DNA from 2 places in the Staphylococcus sp. mip270_02 genome. Region 1 is predicted to be linked to the other one. Evidence: predicted binding sites of a transcription regulator. Region 1 holds the regulator's gene; the other holds the start of a gene.
What was found. Region 1 encodes LexA, which represses DNA repair genes until DNA is damaged. Its sites were predicted from a motif close to CGAACATATGTTCG; they were not measured.
Positions count from the first base shown of each region.

Region 2: uvrB (excinuclease ABC subunit UvrB) is a predicted target of LexA. The motif match lies at 4,982-4,995, and genes of this name have one in related genera.

Region 1 is NZ_CM132934.1:1,964,059-1,972,620, forward strand. It holds gene ACW5YJ_RS09255 (YneF family protein) at 111-350, opposite strand; gene tkt (transketolase) at 559-2,547, opposite strand; gene ACW5YJ_RS09265 (DUF896 domain-containing protein) at 2,624-2,872, opposite strand; gene sosA (DNA damage-induced cell division inhibitor SosA) at 3,002-3,232, opposite strand; gene lexA (transcriptional repressor LexA) at 3,378-4,001, shown strand; gene ACW5YJ_RS09280 (CAP domain-containing protein) at 4,197-5,210, opposite strand; gene guaC (GMP reductase) at 5,231-6,208, opposite strand; gene rpsN (30S ribosomal protein S14) at 6,399-6,668, opposite strand; gene rpmG (50S ribosomal protein L33) at 6,819-6,968, shown strand; gene ACW5YJ_RS09300 (catalase) at 7,383-8,562, opposite strand, start outside.
Region 2 is NZ_CM132934.1:2,596,847-2,605,408, reverse strand. It holds gene secA (preprotein translocase subunit SecA) at 1-853, shown strand, start outside; one part of gene prfB (peptide chain release factor 2) at 1,066-1,137, shown strand; one part of gene prfB (peptide chain release factor 2) at 1,139-2,182, shown strand; gene ACW5YJ_RS12495 (CHAP domain-containing protein) at 2,655-3,605, shown strand; gene ACW5YJ_RS12490 (YfbR-like 5'-deoxynucleotidase) at 3,946-4,587, shown strand; gene ACW5YJ_RS12485 (CsbA family protein) at 4,593-4,823, shown strand; gene uvrB (excinuclease ABC subunit UvrB) at 5,145-7,127, shown strand; gene uvrA (excinuclease ABC subunit UvrA) at 7,133-8,562, shown strand, end outside.

The sequences.
Region 1 (8,562 bases):
CTTTTGTTATAAGTAAAAATCAAAAGCATACTCCACATAAGTCAACCACAGACAAAAATAAGGGCTAACAACTACTCAATATAAGTAGCTGTCAGCCCTTTATTTATGCGCTATTTCTTTTTCTTCATAGCGTCTTCCTGATTTTTATTCATCATTGTCATCATTTGATTAATTTTCTTTTGAGATGGTTTTTGACCCATTTGCATCATCATCATACGTAGCATTTCTTCATTAATTGGTGGGTTCTTTTTAAGATAATCCATCATATATTTTCTTGCAAGGAAAAATCCACCGACTAATCCTAGAATTAGTGCTAACACGATTAATAATATTGCTAACCAAGTTGCCATTGTTTCACCCACTTTCCTATCCTAATGAATTTTACTAAAATTAGTGCCCCTTTTCAAGAGCAACTCAATTAATATAGCGTTTCGACTTATGTATTATACCAATTAAAAATTAACTTTGTAAATATAAGTATATTTTTATTTCTAAAAATAAAAAATTGGTATGAGAACCTAGGCTCTCATACCAACAAATTAAGCTTAGTTACATAAATTAAAATGTTTGAATTTGATTCAATACATTTTCTTTTGTGAAGCCATATTTTTCAACAACTAAGTCTCCAGGCGCACTAGCACCGAAACCATCGATACCGATAACTTTACCTTCAGTGCCTACATATTTATGCCAACCAAGTGGCGAAGCCATTTCAATTGCTACACGTTTAGTAATTGATGATGGAATTACTGATTCTTTATATTCATCAGTTTGCTGATCGAACGCATTCCAGTTTGGCATAGAAACAACACGTACACCTTTACCTTGTGCCTCTAAATCTTTAGCCGCTTCAATTGCTAAGTTAACTTCAGAACCAGTAGCTAATAATAAGAATTCTGGCTCTTTGTCTGATTCAAATACTACATACGCACCTTTACGTACGCCTTCTTCTACAGTTTCTTTTGGTAAATCCATAGTAGTAAGATTTTGACGAGTTAAAACAAGTGATGTTGGTGTATTTTCAGATTCTAATGCTACTTCCCAAGCTACACGAGTTTCGTTACCATCCGCTGGACGAATAACATTCATGTTTGGGATGGCACGTAAACCAGCTAATTGTTCAATCGGTTCATGTGTAGGACCGTCTTCACCAACTGCAATTGAATCATGTGTGAAGATAAACGTTGAATTTAATCCCATGATTGCTGAAAGACGTAATGCTGGTTTTAGGTAGTCACTGAACACGAAGAAAGTTGCACCATAAGGGTGTAAACCGCCATGTGCAGCCATACCATTTACTGCAGCGCCCATTGCAAATTCACGAACACCAAACCAAATATTTTTACCTTCTGGTGTATCTTTATCAAAATCTGTTGCATCTTTGACATTAGATTTATTTGAACCAGCTAAGTCAGCTGAACCACCAAAGAATGAAGGTACAGTTTTACTTAAAGTTTGAATTACTTCACCAGAGTCAGCACGTGAAGCACCACTATGTCCAGCTTCAAAGTGTGGTAACTCATCTCTATAGTTTTCTGGTAATTTACCACTGATAGCCAATTTAAATTCTTTAGCTAATTCAGGGTATTTATTACTATATTCTTCAACAAGTTTATTCCATACTTCTTCTTTTTCGTTAGCGCGTTTCAACATACTTTGTTGGAAAATTTCATAAACTTCTTCTGGAACATTGAAACGTTTTTCAGGATCTAAACCATAGTTTTCAAGCGCTAATTTTCTTTCGTCTTCACCAAGAGGCGCACCGTGAACACCATGTGAAGCTTGTTTATTAGGCGCACCATAACCAATAATTGTTTTAATTTCAATAATTGTTGGTACATTTTGAGATTTAGCTTCTTCAATCGCTTTATCAATTGCGTCTAAATCATTACCTTCTTCAACTAAAATGTGTTTCCAACCATAGGCTTCAAAACGACCCTTAACATCTTCAGAAAAAGCTTTATTTAAATCTCCATCTAATGAGATATCATTTGAATCATATAAAACAATCAATTTGTCTAATTGGTTATGTCCTGCTAATGAAGCTGCTTCGTGAGAAATACCTTCCATTAAGTCACCATCTGAAGCAAGAACATATGTGTAATGGTCAACAACTTTAGCATCTTCTTTATTAAATTTACCTGCTAAATGCTTCTCAGCCATAGCCATACCAACAGACATAGCAAAACCTTGTCCAAGTGGACCAGTTGTAACTTCTACACCATCAGTGTGTTTGAACTCAGGATGTCCTGGTGTTTTAGAACCCCATTGTCTAAATTCTTTTAATTCTTCTAATTCTAAACTACCTGAAACATGTAATAAGCTATATAATAGCGCAGAACCATGTCCAGCTGATAATACAAAACGATCTCTGTCAAAGAAATCTTTTGATTGGGGATTAAAATTCAAGTGACGTGTCCATAATGTGTATGCCATAGGAGCAGCGCCCATTGGTAATCCAGGGTGTCCTGAATTTGCTTGTTCAACTGCATCGATACTTAGCGCTCTAATCGTATCTACCGCTAATTGATCTTTTTCTTTATTCATCTAAATGACTTCCTTTCTTCTAGCAAGTTTCTATATTATTATACCTTATTTGGTATCTATTTAACAAAAAATTGATTTAGTTTTTATCTTCTTTATTTTTAGAATCTAATATATTTTTCACTTTATCAGGCGTTACATCGTTTCCTTCAGGATCTATGACTCTTGTACTTTCAATTTGCTGCTTAAATTTTTCTCTAAATGAATCTAAGTAAGCTTTTCTCAATTTAGATTGTTCTTTAGCTTCTTTTTCAGTCAAGCCTTTTTCTTTTTTCTTTTTTGCTAATTCATTTATACGTTGTAAATCTACACCGTCTTTATCAGCCATAATAAACCTCCGATATTATTGATATAGAAAAATATAACAAAAAAATGAACGAAACTAAATTGTTTCGCTCACAAAAACACCATTATATTAACATTTACATTCACTAAAGTTCACGCCACTAAAAAACTATTAGTGAACAGCTGCCATCACTTGCTGTGAAGTTTGTTCGCTTTGTAGTTTAGTTTCATTATTACTCTGTTCGCCATTTACTGATTGACTTGTCATTTGATGGTCAGTCATTTCGTACGTCTGTTCTGAATTCGCACTATTGTGTGCACTTAATATAAACAAGGCGCAAAGTACCATTGTCACCGTTAACACTATAATATAAGACTTTATTTGCGATTTATAGTTCTTCATTATTTATAACCACTCCTAGAACATTTGTTTGTATAGTTACTTTATCAGAACATCTGTTCTATGTCAACAACCAAACGAACAAACGTTTGTAAAAATGCTATAATCATGCTATAATTAAGTCAAATTAAATTAGGGAGTGCCTATTATGAGAGAGTTAACTAAACGACAAAATGAAATTTTTGAATATATCAAGCAAACCGTCCAATCCAAAGGGTATCCGCCAAGTGTTAGAGAAATTGGAGAAGCTGTTGGATTAGCCTCTAGTTCAACAGTCCATGGCCATTTATCTAGATTAGAGGAAAAAGGTTATATTAGAAGAGATCCAACTAAACCTCGTGCCATTGAAATTGTGTCAGAGCAATTAGGTGAATCAATTAATATGGAAGAAACAATCCACGTTCCTGTTATAGGGAAAGTAACTGCGGGCGTACCTATTTCTGCGGTTGAAAATGTTGAAGAATACTTCCCATTACCAGAACATTTCACTTCAACACATAATAGCGATATATTCATCTTAAATGTTGTTGGTGACAGTATGGTTGAAGCTGGTATTCTTGATGGAGATAAAGTTATCGTTAGAAGTCAAACTATTGCAGAGAACGGAGATATCATCGTTGCGATGACAGAAGAGAATGAAGCGACTGTTAAGCGTTTCTATAAAGAAAAAACTCGTTATCGTTTGCAACCGGAAAATAGTACAATGGGACCAATTTATCTTGATAATGTAACTGTATTAGGAAAAGTGGTTGGATTATTTAGAGAAATGTAATTGATATTTCGACTAATGCTAACACTCTCAAAAAAAGAGGATGCGCTCATCGCGCACCCTCTCTTTTTTCATCTTTTTTCTCTAAAACATCTTTTACTTTTTCAAGTATATCTTCTGTTTTATCTTTTTTGTTTGTTGTCATAACTTTTCATCCTCACATGATAACAGATACCCTCAAACAACAAACCTTAAACATTATCCAGTATAATTTTCTGTCCAATAAGGCTGACGATTTTTATTAAAGTCAACACCTACACCAAGCGTATTAAATTCTTTCTTAAGAATATTCTTTCTGTGTCCTAATGAATTCATTAAGCCCTGGTGAGCATAAATACTACTTGTTTGACCATATGCCAAATTTTCACCTGCTGCATTAAAATTGTGTCCGTCAGCTTCCATACGATCAAATGGAGTATCGCCTGATAAATTATTATGATCAAAATAATTATGTTCAGCCATATCTTTACTGTGTTTTCTAGCCGTCTCAGAAATACCAGTAGAATATTTAAGTGGCTCTAACTCATGCTGTACTCGTTCTGAATTAACTAAATCAAAGTTTTGCAATTCAAAGCTTTGTGCTAATCCCTCAGATGGTGCGCCATATTGTTGTTGTAATCGGTTTTCCATTTTTTCACTAACTTGTAATAGTGCTGTTAAGTTATTGCTCTCATGTTTATCATAAAAAGCTGTTGTGTATATTTTGTCTTTATGAAAATTATCAAATTCATCATCTTGAACATCAAATTTCACATGCCCTTTTTGCTTATCAGTAATAGGTTTACCTAAACGGTCCCTTACCTTGTCTTTAGGTGTGCCATATTTAATTTTTGATTTTGATGATATAACGTTTTGGTTACTATATAGCGCATTTACTTTATCATCTATATAACTAACCATCACAAACCCTCTATAACCATCCGAATAATACGTGTGCCAATTTGTACCATATTCATTTGATGAGACACGTTGGGAACGCCCTAGCTTTTCTTCTACAGCGTCTTTAGTCATATTCATTTGAATATTGTTAACTGCAAATTCTTGTTTACTTGGTACTTTCAACGCATCTTCATTAGTTGTTTTTGATGAAGACCAATCAGCAACTTTATCCTTTAATTGCTGTTGTACTGTAATCATTGGTTCTGTTTCTTTGATTGGTAGGACAAGAATAACTACTAAGAAAGTAAGTACATACAAAAATAATTTTCTAATTTTTTACACCTACTAATATATTAGTCTCTATCACCATTAAAAATTGAGTTTCTTACAATTACATAATCCACTTTTCTTAATGATTTAAGGTCAGTGCCACCCGCATATGAAATTGAACTTTGCAAATCTTGTTGCATTTCAATCAATGTATTAGATAATGATCCTTTGTGTTCAACAAACATTTTCTTACCTTCTACATTTTTATGTTCACCTTTTTGGAATTCAGAGGCGCTACCGAAATATTCTTTATATAGTTTGCCATCTAATTCCACTGTTTCACCAGGTGACTCTTCATGCGCAGCAAATAATGATCCAACCATAACCATAGATGCACCAAAGCGTATAGATTTAGCAATATCACCATGCGTTCTAATACCACCATCAGCAATAATTGGTTTTCTTGCCGCTTTACTACAGTGATTTAATGCTGATAATTGCCAACCGCCTGTACCAAATCCTGTTTTAATCTTAGTTATACAAACTCTTCCTGGTCCGATACCAACTTTGGTAGCATCTGCGCCAGCGTTTTCTAATTCGCGTACGCCCTCTGGAGTACCAACATTACCTGCGATTACAAATACTTCAGGAATATGTTGTTTAATATGTTTAATCATATTGATTACAGAATCTGAATGACCATGTGCGATATCAATTGTAATATAATCTGGAATTATTTTTTCATTAGCTAATTGCTCTACAAAATCAAATTCACGTTCTTTAACACCTACAGAAATTGATGCAATCAAACCTTTTTCATGCATTCTCTTTGTAAATGGGATACGTGCCGCTTCATCAAATCTGTGCATAATATAAAAATAATCATTTTCAGCAAACCATTCAGCTAATTCTTCATTCATTACTGTTTGCATATTTGCTGGAACGACTGGTAATTTAAAACTTTTTGGACCAAATTGAACTGTCGTGTCACATTCAGAACGACTATTTACAATACATTTATTCGGTATTAGTTGGATATCTTCATAATCAAAAATCTTCATTGTTAACAAACCCCTAACATTTTTAATAAAACATTTATTTAATGGTAAGATTTTCATGATGTATTCAATAATTATATGGAGAATAATAGTTATATTTACCAAAATTCCCGAACAATAACTTTTTATTTATCTTTACCAATAGATAATATACATTGTTTTAAACTAAATGTAAATGGACTTAAGTCTTAAATTACCAACTTGCTTTTTTAACACCTGGGATTTGCCCTTTATGTGCATGTTCACGTAAAGCAATACGTGACATTCCAAATTTACGATATACACCTCTTGGTCTCCCAGTAACTTTGCAACGACGCGTTAATCTTGTAGGTGATGAATCTCTTGGTAATTTTCTTAAAGCCTCATAATCACCTTTAGCTTTCAATTCTTTACGTAACTCATAATATGCTTCTACTAATTGTTCTCTTTTTTGTTCTTTCGCTATTTTTGATTTCTTTGCCATTATTCTAACTCTCCTTATAAATCGTAATCATTACGTTTTAAATAATAACATACTCACTTTATATTTCAACTTAAAAGTATTTGAAATTATTATCTTTATATGCTAAAATTTTAAAACGTAATCATTCCTGTTAAGAAAGAGGTGTTAACTTTGCGCGTAAATATTACATTAGCATGTACAGAATGTGGCGATCGTAACTATATTTCTACAAAAAACAAACGTAATAATCCTGAGCGTATTGAATTAAAAAAATTCTGCCCTAGATTAAATAAATATACGTTACATCGTGAAACAAAATAATTTCTCTGCTAAAATTATCTTTTAAATACGACAATTTAAATACAACAGTATGTTGTAATGATATTTAGCTTATAGCACTAGAGTTATCTTCATTTAATTATGATGACTTATGATTGCCAACTACATTTTTATAATTGTGGTTGGCATTATTTATTTTCATAGAAAAACACCTCCGTATGATTCATTTTAAATGAATTCAACGAAAGTGTTTTTATTTCATTCCCGTTATTTGGGGTCAGTTCAACTATCACCTAAGGTTTGTTTTGTCTACGTTCTGAAGAGACTAATTACGGGTCTCTTTTTCAAATGTAAGTAAATTCTTCTAAACTAATAACTAATTATCATTTTCAAAAGGATTTGAAACACTAATTTCAAAAATATTCATACCTCATTGTTTTTCTACATTATTAATTATTAATCTTTAATTTCTAAATCAACATCATTAATATCAATACCTAAAGCTTTCGCTACACCTTTACCATATTCACTATCAGCTTTATAACAGTGACGGATGTGACGGTGTTGTACTTCTAATGTAGTACCTTGCATCTCGTTTGCAGTATTTTCAAAAATGCGCTCTTGTTGTTCTTTAGATTGCAATCTAAATAAGCGTCCTGGTTGTTCAAAGTAATTGTCATCATCTTGTCTGAAATCATATTCATAAGCTTCACCTTCAACTTTTAAGCCAGGCTTTTTGAATTCAGGTTGATCCTCAAACGAACCATCACTATTTGGATAATAATGAGTGCCTCCACCTTGATTATTATCCAAAATTCTCATTTGGCCATCTCTACTAAATGGGCAGATATTTTCAATGCCTACACCTTTTGGTTGGTTTACTGGTATTTGCCAATGATTTACACCTAATCTATAACGTTGAGCATCACCATATGAGAATAAGCGACCTTGTAACATTTTATCTGGCGAAAAATCTAAACCAGGTACAATATTAGTAGGTGCAAAAGCAGCTTGTTCTACATCTTGGAAATAGTTATCTGGATTTCGGTTAAGTTCCCATTCTCCTACTTCTATTAATGGATAATCACCTTTATACCACACTTTAGTTAAATCAAATGGATTATCTTTATGATTTCTCGCTTGTTCTTCCGTCATCACTTGGATGTACATCTTCCATTTCGGATAATCTTTATTTTCAATTGCTTCGAATAAATCACGTTGTGATGATTCTCTATCGTCGGCAATAATTTTCGCTGCTTCGTCAGGTTGTAAGTTTTCAATACCTTGTTGTGTTCTATGATGGAACTTCACCCAAACGCGTTCGCCTTTGTCGTTATACATTGAGTAAGTATGAGAACCAAAACCATGCATATTTCTATAACCTTTTGGAATACCACGGTCAGACATCAAGATTGTAACCTGATGTAATGCTTCTGGTAATGACGTCCAAAAGTCCCAATTATTTTGAGCACTACGCATATTTGTTCTTGGGTCACGTTTAACTGCGTGATTTAAACTGGCGAATAATTTAGGATCTCTGAAGAAGAATACTGGTGTATTATTACCAACTAAATCCCAATTCCCCTCATCTGTATAGAATTTCAAAGCGAATCCTCTAATATCACGCTCTGCATCT
Region 2 (8,562 bases), 630 kb from region 1:
ACAAAATATGATGAATCGTTTAGGTATGGATGACTCTACACCAATTGAGTCTAAAATGGTTTCACGTGCAGTGGAATCTGCACAAAAACGTGTTGAGGGTAATAACTTCGATGCGCGTAAACGTGTTCTTGAATATGATGATGTATTACGTAAGCAACGTGAAATCATTTATAATGAACGTAATAATATTATCGATAGTGATACAAGTGGTGATCTAGTCAATCAAATGCTTCATTCAACATTAGAAAGAAGTGTTCACTATCATGTGAATGAAGAAGCAGACGAACCTGATTATGAACCGTTCATTAATTATGTCGATGATGTATTTTTAAATGAAGGCGACTTAAAAGTTGCAGACATTAAAGGGAAAGATAAAGAAGACATAGTTGAAATTGTTTGGAATAAAGTTGAAGTAGCGTTAAAAGATCAAAAAGAAAAGATTGGTACGCAATTTGACGAATTTGAACGTATGATTCTACTTCGTTCTATTGATACACATTGGACTGACCATATTGACACAATGGATCAACTTAGACAAGGTATACATTTACGTTCTTATGGCCAACAAAATCCGTTGCGTGATTATCAAAATGAAGGTCATCAATTGTTTGATACAATGATGGAAAACATTGAAGAGGACGTAAGTAAATATATTCTTAAATCAGTTGTTTCAGTCGAAGATGATGTAGAAAGAGATAAAGCTACAGACTTTGGTAAAGCTGAGCACGTTTCTGCAGAAGATGGTAAAGAAAAAGTTAAATCATCACCATATGTTAAAGACGAACATATTGGTAGAAATGACCCTTGCCCTTGTGGTAGCGGTAAGAAATATAAAAACTGTCACGGTGCGTAACACATGTGATTATAAATTAAACCGGGAGCATTGATAGCCGTATCATTAACTTCCGGTTTTATTTTTGTTTTATAACATTACAAGTCACATTGAGGAGATTATGGGTAAAGTTGAAATGTTAACCCTGAGTTCTGTAGAATAGTGATATTGGATAAAATAAATAAGTATGTTGTGTAAGTACTTCATTTAAATGATAATAGGAGAGATGCAAAATGGAATTATCAGAAATTAAACGAAATATTGATGCTTATAGAGAAAGATTAGAACAACTTAGGGGGTCTCTTTGACTTAGAAGAAAAAGAGACTAATATTAAAGAATTCGAAGAGATGATGACAGATCCTACTTTTTGGGATGACCAAGATAAAGCGCAAGAGATAATTGATAAGAACAATGCTTTAAAATCAATTGTGAATGCTTATAGATCACTTGAATCAACTCTGGAAGACATGGATACGACAAGAGCATTATTATTAGAAGAAAACGATGACACAATGAAGCAAGAATTGGAGCAAGAAGTTCATACGTTTGAAAGTCGGTTAGACAACTTCGAATTACAATTATTGTTAGATGGTCCATATGATGCGAACGATGCCATTATGGAGTTGCATCCAGGTGCAGGTGGTACTGAGTCACAAGATTGGACTAACATGTTATTGAGAATGTACCAGCGTTACTGTGAGCAAAAAGGCTTTAAGGTAGAAATTGCTGACTATTTACCAGGAGACGAAGCTGGAGTTAAAAGTGTAACGATAATCGTAAAAGGTCATAATGCTTATGGCTATTTGAAAGCTGAAAAGGGAGTGCACCGTCTTGTTCGAATTTCTCCATTTGATTCTTCTGGACGTAGACATACATCATTTGCATCATGTGATGTAATCCCACAATTTAATAATACCGAAATAGAAATTGAAGTTAATCAAGACGATATTACAATTGATACTTTTAGAGCATCGGGTGCAGGTGGACAACATATTAATAAAACAGAATCGGCCATTCGAATCACTCACCATCCAACTGGCATCGTTGTAAATAACCAAAATGAACGTTCTCAAATTAAAAACAGAGAAGCTGCCATGAAGACTTTGAAATCTAAGTTATATCAATTAAAAATTGAAGAACAAGAACAGGAAATGGCAGAAATTAGAGGAGAACAAAAAGACATAGGATGGGGGAGTCAAATTAGATCTTATGTATTCCACCCGTATGCCATGGTCAAAGATCATCGTACTAATGCTGAAACTGGCAAAGTCGATGCGGTAATGGATGGAGATATTAATTCATTTATAGAAGCATATTTACGTAGCCAGATGGACCATAGTGAAAAATAAGTATGAATGATACTAAAATAGATGATGTAAAATAGCAAGCTAAGTTTGATATATATGTGGGGATGAGATAGTAATCAATTTTAAAATGTTGAGCGCTATCGCATCCCTTTATTTTTGAAGTTTTACACTAAATGCAAATAATGGGTAGGTGAATTTCAACGAATAAAGAGGTGGACTATACTTTGGATAGAATATAAATACAAGGTTATATATTTTAAATGATTTTAAAATATTAATCATTGAATGTAAAATGCATTTTTTAATGTTACATAGTCTGTTATTCGCAGAATGATGATCTTTAATTAAATTTAGTTTTATCAAAGGATTGGACGTATTTTAAATGATATAAAAGAGTTCGTTAAAATTGAAAGTTGACTGTTGTATTACAGTATAATAACAAAGACAAATGTCTAAGAGTTATGTGCTATATTATTCTTGATTAAAATTAAGATAGCAAAGGATGAAATATGTAATGAAGAAAGGCTTAACATTTTCTATAACAACGGCAGCAATGTTTTTTGGTATAAATGGTATAGCATCAGCAGACCAAATCCATACAGTGAAGGAAAATGCTAAATTAACAGATATAGCTCAAGCATTTGCAACAACAACTACGGAAATTCAAAATTTAAATCAAATAAATGATAGAGAGTATGTTCAAGCAGGAGAAAGATTAGTACTTCCAGATAATGATATTGTAGAAGTAAAAGTTGGGGATTCAATTCAAAGTATCGCAGATGCATATCAACTGACAGTTGAACAACTTAATCAGTTGAACCCAAATTTAGGAGAAATGATATATCCTGGTCAACTTATCGCAGTTTCTGAAAAAGGTTCAGCACATTTAAACAATCAAATACAACAAATGTTTAACGAGCAAATCGAAGGGCAAAGCAATACCTCAAATGGTAATTACAATGAAGTAATTAATGAACAATCAACGCCAAATCGTACTACAACATCAACAAATGTGACATCTATTGCACCACAAACATGGCCAAATGTTAACGCACATGACGTAGCTGAAAACAATCAACAAATGCATGTTGATAGTAATGTGGAATCTAAAGAACACTATAGACCAGTACAACAAACTTCAAATGGCAATAACTATTACACATGGGGACAGTGTACATATTACGCTTTCGATAGACGTCAACAATTAGGAAAATCTGTTGGTAATTTATGGGGAAATGCGAATAATTGGGCTTCAGCAGCTCGTCAAAATGGCTATCAAGTAAATCACACGCCAGAAGTTGGAGCTATTTTCCAAAGTAACGCTGGCAATTATGGTCATGTAGGTATAGTGGAACGTAAAAATTCAGATGGATCAATTCTTGTGTCAGAAATGAACTGGCAAGGAGTAGGGCAAAAATCTTATAGAACAGTACACAACACAGGACAATACAATTATATTCACTAATTAATACTAGAGTTTTTAGTTTGATTTAGAACAAATATGTTGATATCTTGTTTTATAAGATAATAAGTGAAATTGTAAATTAACTATATTAATTTAATAAAATTAACGTAGAAGAAATGACTAACTAAACTGAAAGCTATGTTCATGGGAGTGGGGCGACGAAATCATTGTAGAATAATATGATTTCGCTGTTCCACTCTCTCGTTATATTAATTAAAGTAGTATGTTTATAATACAAATAAATAATTATTTTTAAGGATATTGGTAAGACATTTTATTTGTTGAGTGATATTATAAAAACAAGTATAATGATTCATTAAATAAACTAGGAGGCGATGTCATGGGAGTACATCAATATTTTAAACGCTTATCTGATTTAGAAAAATTAATTAGATTGCCAGGTAAATTTAAGTATTTCGAGCATAACGTCGCTGCCCACTCATTCAAGGTGACTAAAATTGCTCAATATTTAGGTACAGTTGAAGAGTATCATGGGAATGAAGTGGATTGGAAAAGCTTATATGAAAAGGCATTAAACCATGATTTCGCGGAAATATTCACAGGAGATATTAAAACGCCTGTAAAGTATGCTAGCGGAGAATTAAAGAAATTATTCTCACAAGTAGAAGAGGAAATGGTAGATCATTTTATAAATGAAGAGATTCCAGAACCATATCAAGATATCTATAGAGAAAGATTACAAGAAGGTAAGGACGATTCGTTAGAAGGTCAATTACTTTCAGTAGCTGATAAAATAGATTTATTATATGAAACATTTGGAGAAATTCAAAAACGTAACCCAGAACAACTATTCTTTGAAATATATGAAATGTCGTTAGAGACAATAATGCAATTTGATCACCTTAGCTCAGTTCAAGATTTTATAGAAAATATTATTCCTGAAATGTTGACGGAAAAGTTCATTCCAAAATCTGAATTACGAGAAACAACCATGGCTATTTTAAATAATAGGAACGGGTGAATTGAATGATTTGGTATGCGCTTGCGGCCTTTTTTCCTTGTATATTTGTTGTGTTATTTAGTGTATTAACGAGAAGTAAATGGGTAGGAACAATCCTGACATTAGTTATTATAGGTGCCTCTGTACAAAAAGGATTCTTCCATAGTGAATGGATTATTTTTATAGATGTAGTGTCTATGTTGGCAGGATATCTCATTATTGATCAATTAGAATTGCACAAAAAAGAAGACGATTGAAAAGTAAGTATTGAGCAACCTAATTGCTATAATTTAATAAGCGCTTTATAATTATATGACTTAAGATAATTAAGAACATGGTTATAATGCAAATTTATGCAAACATGGTAGAGTGACTATGTTTGTTTTTTATTTATATAGAACAAGATTAATTAAAACGAACAAATGTTTGCTTTTGTGTTTGTTAATCTGTTAAAATATGTAACGAGTATAAGCACCTTCGGAAAAATATTACGCCAAAAAACAATGTATATAGCCTAATAAAAAGATTTAAAATAGGTTCTAAGCGTTAGAAATGATATAGGAAGTAGGGGTTATAATATGGAACATTATCCGTTTAAACTGCATTCTGATTTTGAGCCTCAAGGCGATCAACCAGAAGCCATTAAAAAAATTGTCAATGGTGTCAATGAAGGAAAAAGACATCAAACGTTACTTGGGGCTACAGGAACCGGTAAAACTTTTACAATGAGTAACGTTATTAAACAAGTGGGTAAACCTACGTTGATTATCGCACATAATAAAACACTAGCAGGACAGTTATATAGCGAATTTAAAGAGTTTTTCCCTGAAAATAGAGTGGAATATTTTGTCAGCTATTATGATTATTATCAACCAGAAGCTTATGTGCCATCGACTGATACTTTTATAGAAAAAGATGCTTCTATTAATGATGAAATAGATCAATTACGACATTCAGCAACTAGCGCATTATTTGAAAGAGATGATGTTATTATCATAGCTAGTGTCAGCTGTATATATGGCTTGGGTAATCCAGAAGAATATCGTGATTTAGTCGTAAGTGTTCGTGTTGGCATGCAAATGGACAGAAGTGAATTACTGAAAAAATTGGTTGACGTGCAATATACAAGAAATGATATTGATTTTAGACGTGGTACGTTTCGCGTTAGAGGTGATGTAGTAGAAATCTTTCCAGCCTCAAGAGAAGAAATGTGCATAAGAGTAGAATTCTTTGGTGATGAAATAGACCGTATTCGTGAAGTTAACTACTTGACAGGAGAAGTATTAAGAGAACGAGATCATTTTGCGATATTCCCAGCCTCACACTTCGTAACGCGTGAAGAAAAAATGAAATTAGCAATCCAAAGAATTGAAAATGAATTAGAAGCACGTTTGACTGAATTACGTTCAGAAAACAAATTGCTAGAAGCACAACGTTTAGAACAACGTACAAACTATGACTTAGAGATGATGCGAGAAATGGGCTTTTGTTCAGGTATAGAAAACTATTCCGTTCATCTAACTTTACGACCAACAGGTTCAACACCTTATACGCTTCTAGATTATTTTGGTGATGATTGGTTAGTGATGATTGATGAATCACATGTTACATTACCGCAAATTAGAGGGATGTATAATGGTGATCGTGCTCGTAAACAAGTATTAGTAGATCATGGTTTCCGTTTGCCAAGCGCTTTAGATAATAGACCACTAAAATTTGAAGAATTTGAAGAAAAGACTAAACAATTAGTTTATGTATCTGCTACACCAGGTTCATTCGAATTAGAACATACAGATGAGATGGTACAACAAATTATCCGACCGACAGGTTTATTGGATCCTAAGATTGAAGTTCGACCAACTGAAAATCAAATTGATGATTTAATTGGAGAAATTCAAGACCGCATTGATCGAAATGAACGAGTACTAGTAACTACTTTAACTAAAAAAATGAGCGAAGATTTAACTACTTATTTGAAAGAAGCGGGAGTAAAAGTAAATTATTTACACTCAGAAATTAAAACACTAGAACGAATTGAGATTATTCGCGACTTGAGAATGGGCACATATGATGTCATAGTCGGAATTAATTTATTAAGAGAGGGTATTGATATACCAGAAGTATCTCTCGTAGTGATATTAGATGCAGATAAAGAAGGGTTCTTGCGTTCACAAAGATCACTTGTTCAAACGATTGGACGTGCTGCACGTAATAGTCGTGGTGAAGTTATTATGTATGGGGATAAGATTACTGATTCTATGCGTTATGCGTTGGACGAAACGGAAAGACGTCGTACAATCCAAGAAGCATATAATGAAAAATATAACATTACCCCTATGACTATTAATAAGAAAATACATGATGTGATTAGTGCTACTGTTGATAACGATGAAACTAATGATCAACAACAAACGGAAGTTCCTAAGAAAATGACGAAAAAAGAGCGCGAAAAGACAATTGCAAATATAGAAAAAGAAATGAAGAAAGCGGCGAAAGATTTAGATTTCGAAAAAGCTACAGAGCTTAGGGATATGTTATTTGAATTAAAAGCAGAAGGGTGACACAAATGAAGCAACCATCCATTGTAGTAAAAGGGGCACGTGCCCATAATTTAAAAGATGTTGATATAGAAATACCTAAAGATAAACTTATAGTTATGACTGGACTTTCAGGTTCAGGTAAATCATCTTTAGCATTTGATACAATATATGCTGAAGGACAGCGTAGATATGTGGAATCATTAAGTGCATATGCGAGACAATTTTTAGGTCAAATGGATAAGCCAGATGTAGACACGATAGAAGGCTTATCTCCAGCTATTTCAATAGATCAAAAAACAACGAGCAAAAATCCAAGATCTACTGTTGCGACTGTAACTGAAATTTACGATTATATTAGATTGCTCTATGCACGTATAGGGAAACCATTTTGCCCTAATCATGGCATTGAAATAGAGTCGCAAACAGTACAACAAATGGTTGATCAAGTCATGAAGTTAGAGGAACGTACTAAGATTCAAATCCTCGCGCCAGTAATTACACATAGAAAAGGCGCCCAAGAGAAGTTAATAGATGATATTAGTAAAAAAGGTTATGTGCGCGTAAGAGTAGATGGTGAAATAACTGATGTAAATGAAGTACCTGCATTAGATAAAAATAAAAACCACACTATCGAAGTAGTCATCGACCGTTTAGTTGTTAAAGAGGGTATTGAATCACGTTTGGCAGACTCTATCGAAACAGCATTGCAACTTTCTGAAGGTAGCCTAATTGTTGATATCATTGATGGCGAAGAATTAAAATTCTCTGAAAATCATGCTTGTCCAATTTGTGGTTTCTCAATTGGAGAGTTAGAACCACGCATGTTTAGTTTTAACAGTCCATTTGGTGCTTGCCCGACCTGTGACGGCTTAGGTCAAAAACTTACAGTTGATTTAGATTTAGTGGTTCCTGATGCTAATAAAACGTTAAATGAAGGCGCTATTGTTGCTTGGGAATCATCTAGTTCTGATTATTATCCAACATTATTAAATCGTGTTTGTGAAGTATTTAAAATAAATATGGATAAACCTTTTAAAAAGCTTACAGATCGGCAAAAAGATATCATCTTATATGGTTCAAATGGCAAAGAGATTGAATTTACATTTACACAGCGTAATGGACAAACACGCAAACGTACAATGGAGTTTGAAGGTGTAATCAATAATATAAATAGAAGATATCATGATTCTCCATCTGAATTGGTAAGAGAAATGATGAGTAAATACATGACTGAATTGCCATGTGAAACTTGTCATGGTAAACGTTTAAGTCGCGAAGCACTATCTGTTTACATTGCAGGAAAAAATATTGGCGATGTCGTTGAACAATCCATTAAAGAAGCGTTGCATAGTTATGAACATATAGAGTTATCTGAACAAGATAGAAAAATTGCTAACCAAATCTTAAAAGAAATCAATTCAAGATTAGAATTCTTATATAATGTTGGACTAGAATA